3 regions of the Bacteroides sp. AN502(2024) genome follow, and region 3 is predicted to be linked to each of the others. Evidence: riboswitches for the same ligand, from Rfam matches in the RefSeq annotation. Region 3 holds a riboswitch; each other region holds the start of a gene.
What was found. A riboswitch is a leader RNA that binds a small molecule or an ion and turns the genes downstream of it on or off. The one in region 3 is predicted to bind cobalamin.
Positions count from the first base shown of each region.

Region 1: another riboswitch for cobalamin. It lies ahead of AB9N12_RS02965 (anaerobic ribonucleoside triphosphate reductase); the one in region 3 lies ahead of AB9N12_RS11070 (YncE family protein).
Region 2: another riboswitch for cobalamin. It lies ahead of AB9N12_RS01710 (TonB-dependent receptor plug domain-containing protein); the one in region 3 lies ahead of AB9N12_RS11070 (YncE family protein).

Region 1 is NZ_JBGFSP010000003.1:745,360-752,666, forward strand. It holds gene rseP (RIP metalloprotease RseP) at 1-64, shown strand, start outside; gene nrdG (anaerobic ribonucleoside-triphosphate reductase activating protein) at 278-736, opposite strand; gene AB9N12_RS02965 (anaerobic ribonucleoside triphosphate reductase) at 739-3,132, opposite strand; cobalamin riboswitch at 3,172-3,360, opposite strand; gene AB9N12_RS02970 (hypothetical protein) at 3,446-3,637, shown strand; gene AB9N12_RS02975 (TolC family protein) at 3,893-5,212, shown strand; gene AB9N12_RS02980 (HlyD family secretion protein) at 5,296-6,330, shown strand; gene AB9N12_RS02985 (hypothetical protein) at 6,368-7,307, shown strand, end outside.
Region 2 is NZ_JBGFSP010000003.1:398,859-406,165, forward strand. It holds partial or broken gene AB9N12_RS01685 (DUF3805 domain-containing protein) at 1-117, opposite strand, end outside; gene AB9N12_RS01690 (hypothetical protein) at 168-1,358, opposite strand; gene AB9N12_RS01695 (response regulator transcription factor) at 1,601-2,290, shown strand; gene AB9N12_RS01700 (sensor histidine kinase) at 2,318-4,099, shown strand; gene AB9N12_RS01705 (DUF5106 domain-containing protein) at 4,876-5,820, shown strand; cobalamin riboswitch at 5,903-6,103, shown strand; gene AB9N12_RS01710 (TonB-dependent receptor plug domain-containing protein) at 6,285-7,307, shown strand, end outside.
Region 3 is NZ_JBGFSP010000003.1:2,839,247-2,846,553, reverse strand. It holds gene AB9N12_RS11085 (PL29 family lyase N-terminal domain-containing protein) at 1-343, shown strand, start outside; gene AB9N12_RS11080 (PKD-like domain-containing protein) at 343-2,055, shown strand; gene AB9N12_RS11075 (DUF5074 domain-containing protein) at 2,777-4,081, opposite strand; partial or broken gene AB9N12_RS11070 (YncE family protein) at 4,109-4,231, opposite strand; cobalamin riboswitch at 4,290-4,501, opposite strand; gene AB9N12_RS11065 (sugar MFS transporter) at 4,585-5,754, opposite strand; gene AB9N12_RS11060 (GH92 family glycosyl hydrolase) at 5,833-7,307, opposite strand, start outside.

The DNA of each region.
Region 1 (7,307 bases), 2.1 Mb from region 3:
GGTCCTACTCTTCGGCCTATTGATATGGGCTAACTTTAATGATATTTTGAGATTTTTCTTCTAGGATTTCGAAGCATAGACTCAGACAGGACAAAATTGAGGAGACTGTCTAACAGGTATCAGTAATAGAAGTCACCCCTGCCAAAGCATATTCTGGCAGGGGTAAAATCGTTAAAATAGGACTTGTTAAATAGCCTCCTCAATTTTTAGTCTATGAGGATTATGATGGAACGCTAGGGTGACCTTGCCAGAGGTTTGATGCCGAGCAATAAGCAGTTTATTTCAGTTTCAAGATCCGTTGATTACTGCTTCCCCTGAACTCCAGATACGGAGAGAAAAGAGCCTGTTCGAAGCGTCCGTCCACCAATACGTTTATATAATCAAGGGCAGCGTTCAAGCGGGGCTTTGCCTTGATTTCTTCGTAACTATATCCTGTATAGCACCACACATTCATTCCCGTCTCCTCTTTCACCCGTTTCAGTAAAAGCAGAAACTCTTCCGGATGGAAAAACGGATCACCACCGGAAAAAGTAACGCCATCCAGTAAAGGATTTGCTTTGATTTCACGGATGATGGCCTGTATTCTTTCTTCCGTCAATTCTTTCCCCGCCTCCGGATTCCAGCTCTCCGGGTTGTGACAACCGGGACAGTGATGGGAACATCCGGCAAGATAAATAGAGTAGCGGATGCCCTCACCATCGACAATCGTTTCAGGATAAGTCCCTAATAAATTCATTTCTACAAGTGTTTTACACGGTCTCTCTCTTCTGCACGTTTAGCAGAGTTCCAAGAACTTAAGTCACCCGTCAGATAACCGGTGATACGGCGCATACGGAGGATGCTTTCACTCTGGCACACCGGACATTTATCGAAGATAACTCCTTTGTACCCACAGTCATGGCAAGTATCTACCGGATGGTTGATAGAGCCGTATCCGATTCCTTCATCGTGCATCACCTTCACAATCTTGGCGATGGCACGCACATTCTTCTGCGCTTCGCCATCCAGCTCCACATACGTGATGTGTCCTCCGCGCGTAATAGCATGGAACGGAGCTTCACACTTGATTTTCTCAACGATACTGATCGGTTCTTTCACGTCTACGTGGAAAGAGTTGACATAATAGTCGCGGTCTGTCACACCGGGGATTGTTCCATATTTCCGGCGGTCCATTTTGGTGAAACGTCCCGAAAGTCCTTCGGCAGGAGTAGCCAAAACAGAGTAGTTCAGGTTATATTTCTTTTTATATTCATCCACTACTTTATTCATTTCCATCACCGCTTCATACAGTGTATCCCATGCTTTCCGGTTGTGTCCGTGACCTTGTCCGTAGAGAGCCACCATCGCATTATGACCACCGATAAAACCGATACCCAGTGTACCGCTACGCAATACATCGCCCACCTGTTCGTTCGCCTTCAGTTCTCCGCCTCCTTTCCACACATTATTTCCCATCATAAACGGGAACTGACGTGCCAAGGCCGTACGTTGATACTGATAACGTTCATAAAGCTGGTCGGCTACGAGCACCGCCATATTATGTACGGATTCGATAAAAATTTCTTTAGCCTTCTGTTCGATGGCATCTTTGTTGCGTTCATCTTCTACCAGGCTTTCGGCTTTGATGCGGGCTTCGATAGCCAGTCTCGGCATGTTCAGCGTAGTGAATGAAAGATTACCACGGCCTAAAGAAGATTTTTCTCCTGCCACGTTCTCAAAGACGCGGGTACGGCATCCCATCGTCGCCAATTCGTAGACGTAACGTTTCGGATCGTCCGCTCTCCATTTCTCGTTTTGGTTGAAAGGTGTGTCGAGGAACATGAAGTTCGGGAACAACGCTTTCGCCGTGGTCTGGCAAGCCTTCAACAGCAAATCGAAATTAGGAGCTTCGTAACGGTCGGTTATTGCCTCTTCGATATTTTCCGCTTTCATCGCTTTCTCAAAGTCTTTCTCCGAGTAAGAAACTCCGTCTTTCACCTTGAAGATCTGAATCGGGAATACAGGTACCTCACCTCTTGTACCCAATCCTTCAATGGTGGCTTTCAGCAATTCTTCGATAACCATCCGACCTTCGGCAGAAGTGTCCGTACCGTAGTTGATGGAACTGAATACCACCTGATTACCCCCACGTGAATGCATCGTGTTGAGGTTGTGGATAAATCCTTCCATGGCCTGATGAGTATCTTTGCGGGTCTGCTGATAAGCTTTCTCGACAATACGGTCAAGGTGCTCCTTGTCTATAATGATTTGTAAAGCGACCAAAGCGATGCGCAATGTTTCGCGTTCAGCTTCAGTTGACTTGATAGACGGAAGATGTTCTTCAATCAATGTGCGGATGGATTTCTCATCGGCCTGATTTCCGTTTTCCATGGCGACATAGAAATTGATGAACGATGCCAGATGCTTCCGGAAAGATTTGGCCACCCCTTTTGCCATGAAGAAATCGAAAGCAGGAATGGCTTGTCCGCCGTGTTGCTCATTCTGGTTGGTCTGAAAGATAATGGTAGCCAGCGTAGCATAGCTTTGGATGCTTTGCGGGGTGCGGATGCTACCGTTCTTTGTGCGGAAACCCCGCTCAAAGAGGTCGTCCATATCATATTGGATACAGGTAGTCGTTTTTGTCGGATAATAGTCCAAGTCGTGGATGTGAATATCTCCCAACTGGTGTGCTTCGGCAAAACGTTTCGGCAACAGGTATTTATAAGTATAATCTTTGGTTACTTCGGAAGCGAACGTCATCATCTGTCCGGCAGGCGTATGACTGCTCATGTTGGCATTGCTCAAGTTGATATCATTCTTGTCGATAGCAACGATACCGTCCATCACTTGCTTCATGTGGGTTTTCTTATCACGCTCCGTATTCCGCCATTCGCGATAAATAATATATTTCTTCGCTACTTCCGGACGTACTTTCATCAACGACTTTTCTACTAAATCCTGAATCTCTTCTACAGTAATAGTAGGAGTAGTAAACTGACTGATTACATTCATCGTGATGTCAGCCACCAACTGCTGCTCATCCTGAATACCGGTTGCACTGAATGCCTTACTGATTGCATTCTTGATTTTACTGATAGAGAAATCTTCTCTTTTACCATCACGTTTGATGATACAAATTTCCGCGTAGTTCATAACTTTAACTCCCGAAAGTTTAAATTTAAAATGTTAATAACTAAAAGAAAAAGCTCCGGCAGGTCTTCTGACTTATCTCTCCCTCGCAACACCTTCCCACACCGCCATCGATGCAGTGGCTTATTGTGCGGATTCTTAGAGAATTACAGCAGCGGGTACTGTCGCCGATTTACACAGCGTTCCCTCATTGGCTAAACCTCTTTCAGCTCCGAAACCGGATACAAAGATAGAAGATTATCCAATATCCCGGTTCGCTTTTAACATTAAATTTGAGGAAACTTTTCTTTCATGCTGATACAGAAAGTTTTCCAAAATGGAAAACTTTCTTCTTATTTTAATGCAAAAAGTATTCGGTTTTCAAGCAATACTTCCAAAAGATTCGCTCGCGGATGATCGTTCTTATGTGGTACATCAGAACAAGCCTTATCCGAGTGGTTGGTTGCAAGAAAACCTGTACTTCTTTCTATTCTTTCCCCTATTTGACATTCCATCTATCATTCGTTAAAAAACATTATATTTGAGCCGGTATAAGGTTACAAGTTACTTGTTTTTTTTCATAATTTTGCAACCCGAAAACAGAAAACAAGTATCAATATGAAACTAAGATATAATCAAATCGCCATTCGCTACAAGAACAAAATGGAAGACTTTCACAGTTGGGGTGTAGCAGCACAGATTTGATAACCCTTCATTTTTCACTACAGAGGATTTACTAGAGAGAATTCTAACTTCTAACTATTCATTAAACTTATTTTCATTTATGAGCAAGAAAAGATGGCTCATAGTGCAGCTATATGCCGTGCTATGCAGTCAGGGAGTGTTTGCCCAAACGCTTGACAGGAGGGTATTGGGTATTGATGAAATGTTCCGCCTGGCAGACGAGAACAGTCAGAGTATTCAAACGTATAAAACCGGAAAAGAAGCAGCCGATGAAGCATTGAAAGCTGCAAAGTCACAACGTTTGCCGGATATAGATGCCTCGCTCTCATTTAGTTATCTGGGCGACGGATATATATGGGACCGTGACTTCAAAAACGGACAGAATATTCCTATGCCACATCTCGGCAATAACTTTGCCTTAGAAGCGCAACAAGTAATTTACGCAGGCGGAGCCATCAACAGTAGTATTGCCTTGGCGGAACTCGGTCAGCAGATGGCCGTATTGGACTGGCAGAAGAACCGTCAGGAAATCCGTTTTCTCCTGACCGGCTACTATCTGGATTTATACAAGCTGAATAATCAGTTGCAAGTGCTACAAAAGAATCTGGATTTGACGGAGCAAGTGATCCGCAACATGGAATCACGCCGCACACAGGGAACAGTCTTAAAAAATGACATCACTCGCTATGAACTACAAAAAGAGACACTAAAACTGCAACTGGCTAAAGTGCAAGATGCCTGCAAAATAATGAATCACCAACTGGTGACGACCTTACATCTGCCTGCCGCAACGGAAATCGTTCCTGATTCCACCCTGTTGGATAAGGAAGTGAAAGCATTAGCCGAAAACGACTGGCAAATGATGGCCAGTCAAAACAATGTCGGCTTGCAGCAGGCCCGGCTGGCTATGCAAATGAACGAGCAGAAAGTGAAACTGGAACGTTCGGAACGGCTTCCGAAAATTGCACTTGTGGCCGGTGAACATTTAGACGGTCCTATCACCATCGAAGTCCCGGTACTCGACAAAAACTTCAATTACTGGTATGTGGGAGTCGGCATCAAATACAATCTTTCTTCTTTATTTAAAAACAACCGGAAAGTGAGACAGGCAAAACTGAATGCCCACAGAGCACAAGAAGAATATTCACTGGCACAGGAACAAATAGAGAACGGTGTCCAGGCCAACTACGTCAACTTCCTCACCTCCTTCACAGAGCTGCGCACACAGGAGAAAAGCGTGGAACTTGCCAACCAAAACTATAACGTAACCAGCAACCGCTATAAAAACGATCTTGCACTGCTTACCGATATGCTCGATGCCAGCAACATGAAACTAAGTGCCGATCTCGGTCTGGTCAATGCGCGTATCAACTTGATATACAATTATTATAAAATGAAATATATCACACACACTCTCTAACAGAGAAATGATAACTTATCAAAAAAAAGAATCCAATTTATAACAGAATCAAATTCTCATCCCATTTTAAAATAGAACAGATTATGATAGCTAGAAAAACCCAAAAGATAATATACAATCTGATAATTATCTGTTTACTTATCAGTGGTGTCACTTATGTTTGTTCCCGGTTTATCCATTGGGGAAATATCGAGTATACGGATAATGCGCAGGTGAAACAACATATCACGCCGATCAATACCCGTGTACCGGGATTTATCAAGAAAATCTACTTTGACGAGTATCAACAAGTACGCAAAGGCGACACGCTCCTTATCATCGAAGATGCGGAATTCCGTCTCCGTGTGGCACAGGCAGAAGCGGATTTGGCGAACGCCACCGCAGGACGCCAGGCCACTACCATCGGTATCGCCACTACGCAAAACAATTTAAGCGTGAGCGACGCAAGTATTGAAGAAGTACGTGTACAGATGGAAAATGCCAAACGCGAACTGAACCGTTTTGAGAAACTGTTGCAGGAAGACGCAGTGACGAAACAGCAATATGACAACGTACATACAGCCTACGAAGCCGCCAAAGCCCGCTATGAACAGGTGTCACGGGCTAAAATGTCCACTTCTTTAGTAAAAAGCGAACAGACCCATCGACTGGGACAGAATGAAGCAGGTGTCCGCCTGGCAGAAGCTGCGCTAGAACTAGCCCGTCTGAACCTCTCCTATACAGTGATCATTGCTCCATGTAACGGCACGACAGGGAAAAAAGAAATTCTGGAAGGCCAACTGGTACAGCCGGGACAGACCATGGTCGATATCGTGGACAGCAGTGATTTGTGGGTAATCGCCAATTACCGCGAAACGCAGCTTCCGAACATCAAGGAAGGTGCAGAAGTGGAAATAACCGCAGACGCCGTGCCGAACGTTACATTCAAAGGAGTAGTGGAATCCATCTCCGATGCGACAGGAGCCGCCTTCTCACTGATTCCGCAAGACAACGCCACCGGAAACTTCGTGAAAGTGGAGCAACGCATTCCCGTACGTATCAGCCTGAAAGGAAACAAACCCGAAGATTTAAAACGTATGCGCGCCGGTTTTAACGTAGAATGCGAAGTGAAATATTAACACTCCAATCCTCAATCGCTTTAATCTTTAATTTTTTATGAGTGCTCCTGTTCTGAACGGCCCTTTTGTCATGCCGATGTTCCGCAGTTTCGTGCCGCGTAAGATTCAACCGTGGATTTATCTGTTCATAGCCGTCACCTTCCAACTTTCGGGAGGTGTCTATTTGGGTGCATTGAATCAGATGATTGGCAGCATGTCTCTGATGAGGGAGGATATTTTGATGTGTATGTACTCCAATCTGGCCGGTATGGCAATCTACTTTCCATTGCTGTTCCGCATGAAGTTTCGTTTTACCAATAAAACCCTGCTTACATCGGCCGCACTGGGAGTATTACTCTGCAACCTGATAGCACCGCATATCACCTTCCTCCCTCTGCTATGGTTGGTCTGCTTCATCGAAGGTATATGTAAAATACAGGGAACTTTCGAGTGTATGTCAAACATTCAGCTATGGATGACCCCTAAACGGGATTTCACCGTTTTCTTCCCCTGGCTTCATCTGGTGATTTTAGGAAGCATCCAGCTATCAGACCTGATTACGACCCGTTTAATGTATCATTACCACTGGACCTACATGCACCTGTTCGTTGCCGGTCTGATGCTGATTGTGCTATTGATACAATTCACTTGCGTGAAGCATTTCCGGTTCATGCGCAAATTTCCCCTGTTTGGTATCGACTGGCTGGGCGGGATATTATGGGCTGCCTTATTAGCGGAAATCACCTTCCTCTTCAACTACGGAGACTGGTACGACTGGTGGAACAGCCCCGTCATCCGCCAACTGACCCTCGTAATCTTCCTCACTTTAGGAATCTGCATTGGGCGTATGATGACCATCCGACACCCGTTTCTCGAACCAAAGATGTGGACATACCGTCATTTTTGGCCTTTAGTGGGATTAGTCACTTTGGTGGAAGCGTTCCTCGCCACGGAGCACGTGTTGGAGGAAGTCTTTTACGAGGAAGTAATGAAATATG
Region 2 (7,307 bases), 2.4 Mb from region 3:
CCATACATCGGGATTATAGAAAAGAAAAGAGCCTTCGCCATCTTCAAACTCGTTCCAGTCCGACGGATAACTCATAGAAAACCATGCTCCGGGAGAGATAAATTTCTTGCCTTTCATTCTTTTTCATTCAATGATTACTTGGCAAAAGTACGAATTAAATACGAATTTCATTTACCTATCGGCTGTATTTTCCTGCGCACCTCTTTAGAAATCTCCAGAAACATATAGTTCAACTTTCCGGAATGGATACCTTCTTCATTCTCCTTATACTTTTTATTGGCATACTGCTTTGATTTCTCGAAAGTCAGCAATGACATTTCATTCTGCGATTTGCCTACCATCGTAGAGTCCAGCTGTTCATCCGGAAAAAAATCATCCAGATCGATGTCACCAATCATGGTTGTTTCCAGAAAATTCTTGTCCGTGTGCGAATTGTCCGTATAATACCCCACAAACATATGCCCCGGTGTACGTACCAAGATCGGATCGATATTGATGGCACGGAGCAAGGAAGCGAACAGTACGCTACCATCCACACAATTAATCTGTGAAGATTCCAGCGCATCATCAAACGTACGGACACGCTGGGAGAAAACGACATTGCTCGAAAGGCTCGTATTGGAAACGGAGCTATAACGAAATTTACGTTTCTGCAAGATATTCCATAGGGCATACACCTGCTTGTCCACCGCACCTTTCGCCTTACTTTGATAACCGAGGAAGCGGTTGACGATGCGAGTATTCAGCGCCTCGCGAAGCAACCGGTCGATCATCGGATTCTCTTCATTGACATAAGCCGCAAAGAAAATGCTGGTATCATGGAATTGGGTCCCGTCAGCCACATACCCCAACAAACATTCATTGATGCTACGCACGGAAAAAGTACGTACCCGCTGTCCCCAATCTTTTCCGTTCATTTCCACCGTGACGACTACACTTACCGGTTCCGCCTGCGCCTCATTCTTCAAGGCTTCATAATTCCAGATGATATCAGGATAAATCGTATACTCCGTCCGGGGCTTGTTTAGCACAAATTCCGATACCGACCGGGAGAAAAAAGGCGTTTCGGCCACTTCAATCCGCACACGGCTATAGGCCGTCTTCGATTTCACCCGAATGGCAATGCACGACTTCGGATTTCCCAAATAAGTCGAATCCGACGGAACAATCACTTGTGCATCAGTAGTGGCAACAGACAGAATCGCCGAAGGGAATATATTCCCTCCCAAGTCGTCTACAATCTCAAAGCCGGAATTAAACGAAGTATATTTAAATACAGATATGCCGCCAAAAAGGAGGAGTACTACCACAGAGCCTATTATTTCGCGCCGATGTCTTTTCAAATCTAATTTTATCATTATTTGCAATTACTATAATCAAACATTTCCATTGTTTCTCGCTAACAAAGATAACAAATAGCAAACGTTTTTTCCTTTTACAATCAGCAAAAACTTTCATATTCCACATCCTCCTCCTCTATTTCCGGAATGTAACATGATTGTAACATCTGTTTCATCTGCCCGTAACAAAGTCTCCTCATCTTTGCCAAGGATAAAATAAAAAACGTAACTTTGTCATATCATCTTAATACATATATCTTATGAACGATTACCGTATTCTAGTTGTCGACGATGAAGAAGATCTCTGCGAGATTCTGAAATTCAATCTTGAGAACGAAGGTTATGAGGTGGATACTGCAAACTCTGCCGAAGAAGCAATGAAGATGGAGATCAGCAGCTACCATTTAATTCTCCTCGATGTGATGATGGGAGAAATCTCCGGATTCAGAATGGCGAACATGCTGAAAAAAGATAAAAAGACAGCCCAAGTGCCTATTATCTTCATTACAGCAAAAGATACCGAAAATGATACCGTGACCGGATTCAACCTCGGTGCGGACGATTACATCTCGAAACCGTTCTCCCTGCGTGAAGTCATTGCTCGTGTGAAAGCGGTGTTGAGACGAACGGCGACAACGGAAACGGGAAAAGCCCTCGAACGCCTTACTTACCAGTCGCTCGTCATTGACATCACCAAGAAGAAGGTCAGTATCGACGGTGAAGAGGTGTCATTGACCAAAAAAGAATTTGAGATACTGCTTCTGCTGGTACAGAATAAGGGACGCGTGTTCTCACGTGAAGATATTCTATCCCACATCTGGAGTGATGAGGTGTACGTGCTCGACCGTACCATCGACGTAAACATCACCCGTCTGCGTAAAAAGATGGGGGTATACGGCAAATGCATCGTCACCCGTCTCGGATACGGATACTGTTTTGAAGCTGAATAAATAATGATGCCGAATTAAATAGTTAGTATGAACCTGCCTGTAACTCAAAAGCATTTTCTTTCTTTCAGCCGGAAGCTTTTCCTTTCGGTTATCTCACTGTTTCTGGTATTTGCCATTTGTTTCATAGCCTACCAGTATCAACGCGAACGGGAATATAAGATAGAACTGCTGAATACAAAACTGCAAGATTACAACAGCAGGTTCTACGAACAGCTGGATGAACAACCCATTGACCGTGAAAAGATCAACGGATATGTCAACAACCATATCCTGAAGGATTTACGCGTAACCCTTATCGACCTGGAAGGGAATGTCGTTTACGACAGTTACCCGAAGCATAACAGACAGATAGAAAACCATCAGAACCGACCGGAAGTACAAAAAGCAATAAAGCAGGGCAACGGATATGACGTACGCCGTACTTCCGAAACAACCGGACTCCCCTATTTCTATTCGGCCACCCGTTATAAAGATTATATCGTGCGCTCGGCTTTGCCCTACAACGTCAGCCTCATCCACAACCTGCAAGCAGATCCTCATTATCTATGGTTTACCATCATCGTGACATCACTGCTAATGATTATCTTCTACAAATTCACCAACAAACTGGGGACTTCCATCAACCAGCTCCGTGAATTTGCCATGCGTGCCGACCGGAACAAACCCATCGAAATGGCCATGCAATCGGCTTTCCCGCACAATGAACTGGGGGAAATCTCCCAACATATCATTCAAATCTACAAACGGCTGCACGAAACCAAAGAGGCACTCTATATCGAACGTGAAAAACTGATTACCCACCTTCAGATCTCGCACGAAGGACTGGGAATATTCACAAAAGACAAGAAAGAAATTCTTGTCAACAACCTCTTTACCCAATACAGCAACCTGATCTCGGATTCGAATCTGGAAACGACAGAAGAAGTCTTTGCCATCAGTGAACTGAAAGAGATTATTCATTTCATCAATGAGAACCAGCAAAAACGTTCGAGAGGAAAAGGCGAGAAACGTATGTCGGTCACCATCAACAAAAACGGACGGACATTCATCGTAGAATGTATCATCTTCCAGGATGCCAGTTTTGAAATCTCCATCAATGACGTCACTCAGGAAGAAGAACAAGTAAGGCTCAAACGCCAACTGACCCAGAATATCGCCCATGAACTGAAAACTCCAGTCAGCAGCATTCAGGGGTATCTGGAAACCATTGTCAGCAATGAAAACATCCCACGTGAGAAGATCAACGTATTCCTCGAACGTTGTTACGCACAAAGCAACCGCCTGAGCCGGCTGCTACGCGACATCTCCGTACTCACCCGCATGGACGAAGCCGCCAACATGATCGACATGGAACAAGTGGACATCAGCGTACTGGTGGAAAACATGATCAACGAAGTGTCACTGGAGCTGGACGAAAAGCATATAACAGTAGTCAACTCCCTGAAAAAGAGCATACCGATCAAAGGCAATTACTCACTGCTCTATTCCATCTTCCGCAACCTGACGGACAATGCCATTGCATACGCCGGAACCCATATTCAAATAAAGATCAACTGCTTCCGCGAAGATGAGAATTTCTACTACTTCAGCTTTGCCGACACAGGTGTAGGCGTATCTCCCGAACATCTGAACCGCCTCTTCGAACGCTTCTACCGAGTAGACAAAGGCCGTTCACGCAAACTGGGCGGAACTGGGTTGGGACTGGCTATCGTGAAGAACGCCGTCATCATTCACGGCGGCAACATCTCCGCCAAAAACAATCAGAATGGCGGATTGGAATTTGTATTTACGTTGGCAAAGGAGAAATAAGGAGTAATCCTCCCCTGACGAATTCGCATCAGTTGTCCAAGCTCTCACTAACACACCTCGGCTTCCGAAACCGAAAATGAAAGAAAGACCACTCTGCCTACTTCCTTCAAAAAGGAATATTAAAACACACGAGGATACAATAGATCGGGTCACCGTTCGGAAGATTCACTAAATGCGCACCATTTTCCTTCAGCGGAATCCTATATTTTACATTTTAGAACGTTTTTCTTTCAGCATAGAAGTAAATCGTCACCATACGGTTCTTTTTGGAAGACAAACCATCGGTATACACTCTTTTTGCCATTTTCCTTTTATCATCCGGCGAAGACCAACCAGCTCCCCAAAGTCCCTTTTTATGCCTTTACAGCTTTCTCATCGGGAAACCAACGCTCTATCGGTGAGAAACAGAGGCTTTATGATGGATAAACCAACGCTCTATCTGCAAGAAATAGAGGCTTTATTTACTCTCTAAAATGCATATTTCCTGCTAAAACATACAGAACAAACCGGTATTTCTGCATATTCTTGCATTTACCGATGCGATTTGCTTCCGGTTTAATCATATTGAAGTATTCTTTTCCGACGGGAATCTTAAAAACAGAACATACTCCTCTTTCCCAATCATCCTTTATCAGACTTCCCCTATTCACCATTTGAAACTCAGGCAACTGAAATCAAGATGTTTTTTTGGATAAATATAAAAAGAAAGTTATCTTTGTCTTCCATACATGTATACTTCCATGCACATACATAAGTTAAACGAAATACAGCAAGTCATGAAAACAAATATGAATATCCTAGTTATTGGGTGCATCCTTCTTCTTTGTGCCTGTAAAAGTGGAAACGCTTCCAATCACTGTAAAAATGAAGTTCCCCGAGATACCATTACCACCTTCGCCCTGCCCGCCATCCCCGCCATGATGACAGCTCCGGAGCAACGTGCAGAGTTTCTCGTAAAACACTATTGGGATCATGTAAACTTCGCCGACACCAATTACATCCACCATCCCGAAATAACCGAACAAGCCTGGGTGGACTATTGTGACATACTGAATCACGTCCCGTTGAAAACCGCACAAGAAGCCATGCGGAAAACAATCGAGCAGACAAACGCAGACAAAAAGGTATTCACCTACATCACCGATCTGGCCGATAAATATCTCTACGATCCCAACTCGCCCATGCGTAACGAAGAATTCTACATCCCCGTATTAGACGCCATGTTAGCTTCTCCCCTACTGGAGGAAATAGAAAAAGTACGCCCCAAAGCCCGCCGGGAGTTAGCTCAGAAAAACCGCATCGGCACCAAAGCCCTGAACTTCAACTACACACTTGCCTCCGGTGCCCAAGGCTCTCTCTACCAACAGCAAACGGACTACATCCTACTATTCATCAATAACCCCGGTTGCCATGCTTGTACAGAAACGATAGACGCCCTGAAAAACGCCCCTATCATCCACCGACTCGTGGAACAAAAGAGACTAACCGTCCTCTCCATCTACCCCGACGAAGAGCTTGACGAATGGCGCAAACATCTGAACGAATTTCCTAAAGAATGGATCAACGGATACGATAAGAGATTCGCCATCAAGGAACAACAATTATACGACTTGAAAGCCATCCCTACCCTCTACCTTTTAAATAAGGAAAAAACCGTACTCCTAAAAGACGCTCCGGCACGAGCCATCGAAGAATACCTACTGATGAGAAGCGAACTATAAATAAGAAAACAAGTTCTTTTCCTTTCGTCTTGATACGAAAGAAAAAGAACACTCTCCCCCTTGCAAAAGCGAAATAAACTCCCTATCTTTGCAGCGCATTGGTTTGCTCCTCCCGTGCGGATGGAGCAATTAAAAGGGAATCAGGTGCAAGTCCTGAACAGTCCCGCTGCTGTAAGTTCCATCTATGTTACAAGCAACTCACTCATTGCCACTGGGTACAAATCCGGGAAGGCGTTTGTAACAGGAACAAGTCAGAAGACCTACCATGCAACTATGTTTCACTGCTTTCGAGGAAAAAGCGTTGAGTCTAATGAACCGGACAATCCGTCTATCATTTCATTCATCACTCTGCTTCAGAGAAAGTGTGTTAAAAGAATAAACTCTGCCAAGTTTATTTATGCGTGTCCGGCCGAAGGGATTTCGCCCGGACACTTTTCAATAGCAACAGACCGAGAAAGAAATCGATGAAAAAGAGAACATTCAATAAAGTGATCTTTGCAGCATTCGGCTGCCAGCTCCTGTCCGTACCACTTTTCGCACAACAGCAGAAAGTAGATACGGCACACACATATTCCATTCCCGAAATAACCGTATCAGACATCTACCAGACCCGTGAGACACGATCAACCGCCCCCTTACAAACCTTCTCCCGAGAAGCCCTGAAAAACCTGCATGCCCTGCAAGTCTCCGATGCAGTGAAACACTTTGCAGGAGTGACCGTAAAAGACTACGGAGGTATCGGCGGACTGAAAACCGTATCCATACGTAGCCTGGGCGCACAGCATACCGCCGTAGGTTATGACGGCATTACCGTAACCGACTGCCAAACCGGACAAATCGACATCGGACGTTTCTCGCTCGACAACGTAGACCGTCTTTCTCTGAACAACGGACAAAGCGATAACATCTTCCAACCTGCCCGCTTCTTCGCGTCAGCAGGCATATTGAACATACAGACACTCACGCCACGGTTCACTAAAGGGGAAAAGACCCATATATCCGGAGCTTTCAAGTCCGGCTCCTGGGGATTAATCAACCCCTCCGTTCTACTGGAACAACAGTTCAATAAGAGATGGAGCATGTCAGCCAATGGCGAATGGATGTCATCAGACGGACAGTATCCATACACCCTGCACTACGGAAACAGGGAAGGCGACCTGACATCACGGGAGAAGCGGAAGAACACCGATGTGCAAACCCTTCGTGCCGAAGCAGGACTCTACGGCAACTTCTCCGACAAAGAGCAATGGCGGTTGAAAGCTTATTACTTTCAATCCTCCCGGGGACTGCCCAAAGCCACCACTTTCTACAACGACCATTCTACCCAACACCTATGGGATAAAAACGCATTCGTACAAAGCCAATACAAGAAAGAATTCAGCCGGCAATGGGTATTCCAGACTTCCGCCAAGTGGAACTGGAGCTATCAGCGTTACCTGGACCCCGACACCCAAAACTCTTTAGGGAAAACGGAGAACAGTTATTAC
Region 3 (7,307 bases):
AGATGGAGTGGCTCGTGTAGTAGATCACATGTACGTGACAATGACAACTTATCTCGCCAATTGTGTAGCCAATGGTAACGGACTGACGGAACCTGCCGGGGAAAACGATTGGGTAAAACTGGTTGCTATCGGTTATGATGAAGATGGAAATGAAGTAGCTACACGTCCGGAATTTTATCTGGTTGGATCCGGAGGTAATATACTTGAATGGACAAAATGGGATTTATCCGCATTAGGCAAAGTGGTTAAAATAGACTTTAATGTCACAGGAAGCAATGATAACGGATATGGTTTCAGCCAACCCGCCTATTTTGCTTATGATGATGTAGCAGTGAGATTCTAATGAAACATATTATACTTTTTTTATTTGTTCTATCAGCCTTGGTATCATGCGTGAAAGAAGAGGAGGACTCTCCTCTTCTTTCCGCTCCTGTCATTACCTTGAAAGAAGAATCACCCATCTATAAAACAAAAATTGGCCGAGAAATAACCATTGCTCCTGTTTACGAAAATACCGATTCGGAAACGACCTTTAACTGGACAATAGATGGAAAGAGTATCTGTACCGCTTCCACCCTGACATTCTCAGCCAATGAAGCAGGCAGGTATTTCATTCTGATTTCTGCCACCAATGCCGGAGGGACAACAGAAAAAGAGATACGTATCGATGTCTTTCAACTTGATGTACCGACTATCTCTATTGCGGATGCCGACAAAGGTTTCAAAGTGCTTCAAGGCTCTGAACTGACCATTACCCCCATAGTAGATTCTTTTCTGGAAACCAGTTACTCCTGGCAAATAAACGGTGAAGATATCTCGAGCGAATTAACCTGTACCCTCCCCACAACCGAGCTTGGCGAATATCAGGTTCGTTTTGCTACTCACAATGAAGATGGCGATGACGAAGTAACTTTTAAAGTAGAAGTTTGTTCCCCGGATCAAGTAGATTTCAGCTGGACATTCCTGCAAACGGAATATAACATGTCTGCCGGCAGAACCATCCGTATCAAACCGGTTGACGTGAATAATGCACAGGATGCAGTCTATACATGGACTGTGGACAACGAACAAGTGCAATCCGGAAAAAATGATACTTATCTGTTCACATCCGAGCAGCAGGGAGAACACACGGTAAGGGTGGAAATGAAGAACTCGTATATATTTGCTACGCAAACATTAAAAATCAATGTTTGTCCTCCGGCAGGAACATACCAGCGCAAGATTAACGCCACAAGTTCTGCGTCGATGAACAAAGTATATGAATATTTGCCGGCTCCCGGCCAATTCATCAATGAAAACCATACCACAACCACTATGGCAGAAGCCTGCACCTATGCAGAAGAACGAATCAATCAGACAGCTTATGTTTCCTTAGGCGGATTCGGTGGATACATCATCGTTGGATTCGATCACAGTGTCGTGAATGATGGAAGTTACAATATCGCTATTACAGGAAACGCTTTTGATGGTTCGTCAGAACCGGGAATTGTATGGGTAATGCAGGATGAAAATGGTGATGGATTACCGAATGACACCTGGTATGAGTTGCGCGGATCCGAATATGGGAAAGCCGAAACCTGGCAGGACTATGCCGTCACCTATCATAAGCCATCCGGTATTCAACTTCCCACTTCATGGACAGACAATCATGGCCAAAGTGGATCGATAGATTACCTAGGCGCCTTTCACCGACAGGATTATTATTATCCTGCCTGGGTAAAAGAAAAACAATATACCTTGCGAGGCACTCGCCTGAAAGAGCGTAATTACGATCAATCCGGCAATGGTACTTATTGGGTAAATGATAGTTATGAATGGGGATATGCTGATAATTTCAGCGCCATTGACCGTCTGACAGATGATGACAACTATAATGCCGGACCGTCTGACAATCATTTCAAGATATCCCATGCTGTAACTTTCGATGGTAAGGATGCAAATCTGAAGTACGTTGATTTTATCAAAGTACAAGTAGGTGTTAATAGTAAAAGCGGTTGGCTGGGTGAAATATCCACGGAAGTTTTTGGAATCAAGGATTTCAACATGCTCAAATAATGAAAACAATTCACAGTTGAATTATCAGAAAAAGTAGAATTGCCCATTTACCAATTTATCCTATCTATGAGATAAAACAATCCTATTTTTATCTTGTAGATAGGATAAAAATACCTATATTTATATCATCGATAAGATATACACATTATGATGGATAGAACAATTCTAAAATCTGTAATTGCAGATAACCAACTTGAAGTCCCCCAATATAAGGTGATTCTTGTGCCACCCTTAATGCAAAACGGGATTATCTAACCAGTATATATCAAAAAAATTATTGGGGGGATATAGCTACGCGCCATTATCTTTATTGGAAAATTTAGCTGCCATAACCCTACTTAGACGCTACGAACATAAGATGCTGTTTTTTCTACCATAAAGGCATAGAAGCTGACTTTTATCTTCCAGATAGCACCACAGCCATTCAAGTATGTTACTCCTTGGATAACAGTGACAGAACATACGATCGTGAAGTGGGGGCTCTAATAAAACTATCCAAAGTCCTCGACTGTTCTCAACTGATGATAATCACCTATTCTGAAGAACGGACTATTGAGATAGCAGGTAAACTGATTGAAATACTCCCTATTTGGAAATGGTTATTGAAATAGAAAAGACTTTCTCATCAATCAGAAAATATACTCTTCTAAAAAAAGGATATTTGTTGATTGAATGAGAAAGTCTTTATCAATAAAAATGATAGATTATAGGGTTAAATCCATCACTTAAAATTCTCCGTAAAGAAAACTCCTGCCGGAAAACTGTTCTTATTTTTAATGTCAGCCTGTAAAACCGGTGTTTTAGTGAAATCAAAAATAGCAATATCATTTGCCTTATACTCTGAATATCCCTTTAGAGTTGCAAAATAAATCTCTCCACTCACCGGATCGACACCTAAACTGTTATAATACACTCCGGCATCTTCTACGTAATCTTTGATATTGGCAACTTTTTCCGTCTTATTTTGTGAAAAGAGATGTCGATATAGATTAAAACCGCCATTACTGAAGTAAATAGCATCATCTTTCGCTGAGAAAGCCGGAGCAACACCCCAACCGGCACCAATACTGACATCTAAAGCATGAGAGTCAATGATCGTATAGTCAGAGGGATTGACTTTTATAATACTTGCCGGATTCGTACATGATACCCATAAGTTCTTATCATACGTCTTAGCCACACCGGATAAAGCACCTTCAAAAGGAATAGTATGTACAACAACTCCGTTCTGAATGACAAAAAGTTTCTTGTTACCCATCACAAAAACTTTTTCTCCAACCACGGCCATACGTTGTTTCAAGGCTCCACCCGTACCTTCAACTAAAGTCAAAGCACCTGTAGAAGTGTTTAACATATAGACTCCCTTTTTATCACGAATATACAGAGCCTCTTTTACTACCGCTAAATTAGTAGGCCAGGACAAAGTAGCATTATCATAAACTCTTTCTTTCTCTAAATTATCCGCATTAGCAATAGTCAGTAATCCCTCACCCCCATTCTTTGCTCCATTTTGAGAAAGTACATAAATTTTACTATCACAAATGAACAAATCCTGGCAGACATTACCAAGCAAAGTTTGATTTACCCGATAGTATGCACTATCTATCACCGTACCCTTTGGATCCACAAAGGTCAAAGTTCCGGTTTCATTACCCATATTTCCCTCATTCAAAATAAAAGTTCCTTTGCCAAACCGACCTTCTACCTTGGCAGTTATATTCGTTTGAAAAGTTTCCCCATTGCTGTCCGACACAGTCAATCCTATCGCATATTCTCCAGTCTTAGGCCGTGAGAACTTATATGTGGAAGCAGTTGAAACGTCTTTTCCATCTACCGTCCATACATACTTCATCGTCCCGGACAGGTTTTCAGTCCGGGCATCCAGATACAATGTATCTAATTGCACTATCACATTACTTCCCGACTCATTTCCAATCGACACAGACGGACTCAAATTTTCCTCCTCATCACACGCTGCAAAAGCAACTCCCAAGGCAACAGTTGCCAATACTAAAAACTTTTTCATTTTTACTTCTATTATCAATTATTTATTGGATACAATCCGGTCCCAATCCGGGAAACAATATCCGCCCCAATTGGCAACATAAAGTTTTCCATCCTTTATCACCATCTCTTCCGGTTGATAGCCGACTACCACTTCACGGGTACTCCTCAACAATTAAAGATATATTTCGATTTAAAAACCGTACTCTTCAAACTCTAATCCCAGAAAGTTTCAAGAATTCAACTTTGGCAGGTCTTCTGACTTACTCCATTTTCCTAACGCCCTTCCCATCTCCCCAAAACGAGACAGTGGATTTGAGTATTGTAGGAAAACTTTGGGCGGAGCTTACAGCAGCGGGTCTGTTCAGGACTTACACCTGATTCCCTTTTCACCATTCTTCCGTAGCATCGGACGAATGACACCAAAATTTCTGTGGCAAAGATACAATAATAGAAACAAATCAGAAGAAAATTCTAATTAAAATCTGTGTAAAAGTGAAATCTCCAATCTCAACCATAGCGTTACTATGCCTTTACTGTTTTCACTCCAAAAGCGCAATAAGTCAAATAACACACACAAGCTAAAGTGGCAAAAACACCTCCGATCACACCTACTGTTCCAATCGCCAACCCAATTACCGGAGTAACCACTCCACCACCGGCAACAGCAGTAATCATCAACCCGGAAATCTGATTTGCTTTTTCCGGCCTTGCCTGTAAAGCCATCGAATAAATGATAGAAAATACTGATGACGCAAAGAAACCGACAGCACCGATACAAATCAGATTTACCATATCGTTTTGCACAAAGGCTAGAATAAGCAAAGAGAAAATACAGGCAACAATATTCACACGAAAATATCTTATTTCAGCGATACGGGCTAACAAGAAAGTACCCAATAAAGCACCTACCGTACGACTTAGAAAATAAACTTGTGGAGCAAACTTCACTTGTTCCGTCGTCCATTCAAACCGTTCCGCCATCAGTTTGGAACTGATAAAATTGGTAGCAACATCCACTCCCACAATAAAAAAGATACCCAAAAACAACAATAGAATCGTTCTATCCTTCAACAAAGAAAAAGTATCACTGATAGAAAGCTGCTGGATTGCAGCACTGTAATCTTCCCGTTTTACAGGAGTAGCTATCAGCCAAATTGCAGATAATAACGTGATAAAGCCTAATATCGGAAAGCAATAATACCATTTGTCATCTCCAAAGTGAGCCACGGCCAATAACACAATCTCCGGACCGACGAGAGAAGATACAGCTTTGATTACTTGCCCTGCCGTCAAACTACTTGTCAGTAAACGTTGACTGGTTACCACATTACTCAATAACGGATTCAGTGAAACCTGCAAAATGGCATTGCCAATTCCCAAAAGAGCATAAGCCATCATGCAAGTTGCGCTGTTATAAATGATCAATGGCAGTAACATGCCCACTACCGTTATTCCCATACTAAGCAGGACTGTATTTTTACGCCCCCATTTGTTCATTTGATTTCCAATAGGAATACCCAAAAACAGGAACCAGATAAAGACTAACGAAGGAACAAATCCCGTCATCACGGGAGACCAGTCGAAAGTACGTTGAACATAATCGGACGAAATACCGACTATATCGCAGAAGCCCATTACAAAGAATCCGAATAGAACAGGAAGGGCCGCATAAATAGAGTTTTGTGTTTTCATATTTAACTCACTATATGATAAAATGTAGAATCCCCGGTGCGGTGTCAAACGACATCGCCACCGAGGAAAATAAGCTGTTTATTCAGAACAATGAGGCGGGTTCTCCACTCCCCATCGCTCATTCGGTTGATTTCCCATGCTGAGTTTCAATGTTCCACCTTTATAGAGTTCATCCCGGAACATCCAACATTGTTCCAAGGGTTTACCATTCAACGTAGCGGACTGTACATAACAGGCATCCGATGTATTACCGGTCGTTTCAATCACAAACGTTTTCCCCGTCGCATTCATCGGACTGAGTTTGATTTCAATCCTATCAAACAACGGACTTCCAATCTGGAAGGTCGGTCGTTCGCAAGAACCTCCTTGTACATCGAACAGCCCCATTGCCGCCATCACATACCAGGCTCCCAACTGTCCCTGATCTTCATCCTGACCGTAACCGTAGCCATGTTCTCCGTTTGTCCCATAAAACTCATCACAAATCAAACGCGTCCATTTCTGTGCCAAATAAGGTTTACCGGAGAAATTGAACAACCAGGAAATATGAAGACTGGGCTGGTTTCCATGATTATAAGGACTCTGCAAGCCTGAAAAAGCGTTTACCACCTTTCCACCACCAAAGATAGACTTACGAGCTTCCGTAAAGATAGAATCCAATCGGTTGTTAAATTCATCCTTCCCTACCTTCTCAATCAAACGAGCCGGATTCTGCGGCACAAAGAAAGTATATTGCATCGCATTCCCTTCCTGAAACCCTCTCCATGACTCCAATGGATTAAAATCATCAATAAATTCACCATTAGGTACTCTCGGACGAATCATCTTCAACGAATCATCGAATAGCTTCTCCCAACCGGCAGAAAATTCCATCAAGCGTTTATAATCTTCCTTACGTCCCAAGGCTTTTGCCCATTGAGCCACCGCATAAGCACTGAAACTATATTCCAATGTATGAGATGCGGAAAAGCTCGAACCTTCCGGATGCGTACCGAAATAAATACTATTCTCATAAGGCACATAACCTTTTTCCACAAACTGTTTCACATCCATTTTACCCGCACCTTCAATACGTCCTTCCCAGCCCAGTTCATTCTTCAATGCTGCCTGATAAGCTGTTTCCACATCAAAATTGCGAATTCCACTGTTATAAGCGCCCGCCAGAGTGATACTCACCATGTTGGTTCCCACCCCGGAGACATACTTACCGGTGGCAATACCATCACCCAGCCAACCGGCATCTTTATACACCAGCAACAGACTGTTTACAAAGTCGTTATAATACTCCGGATATGCTAATGCCCAAAGAAAAGTCAGATTCCAATAAGCTCCCCAAACCGCATCTGTATTATAATGACTATATTCCGGTTTACCATCCTTTGTCAAAGGTATCTGACCGATGGTACCGTCATTTTTAGGATAAGCTCCGTTAACGTCGCTGGCAAGTCCCCTACCCAACAAGGCATGATACAACCCTGTATAAAATTTGATTTTGCTATCTTCCGTACCTCCGGAAACCAAGATCCGGCTCAAAGCCTTATTCCATTTATCCG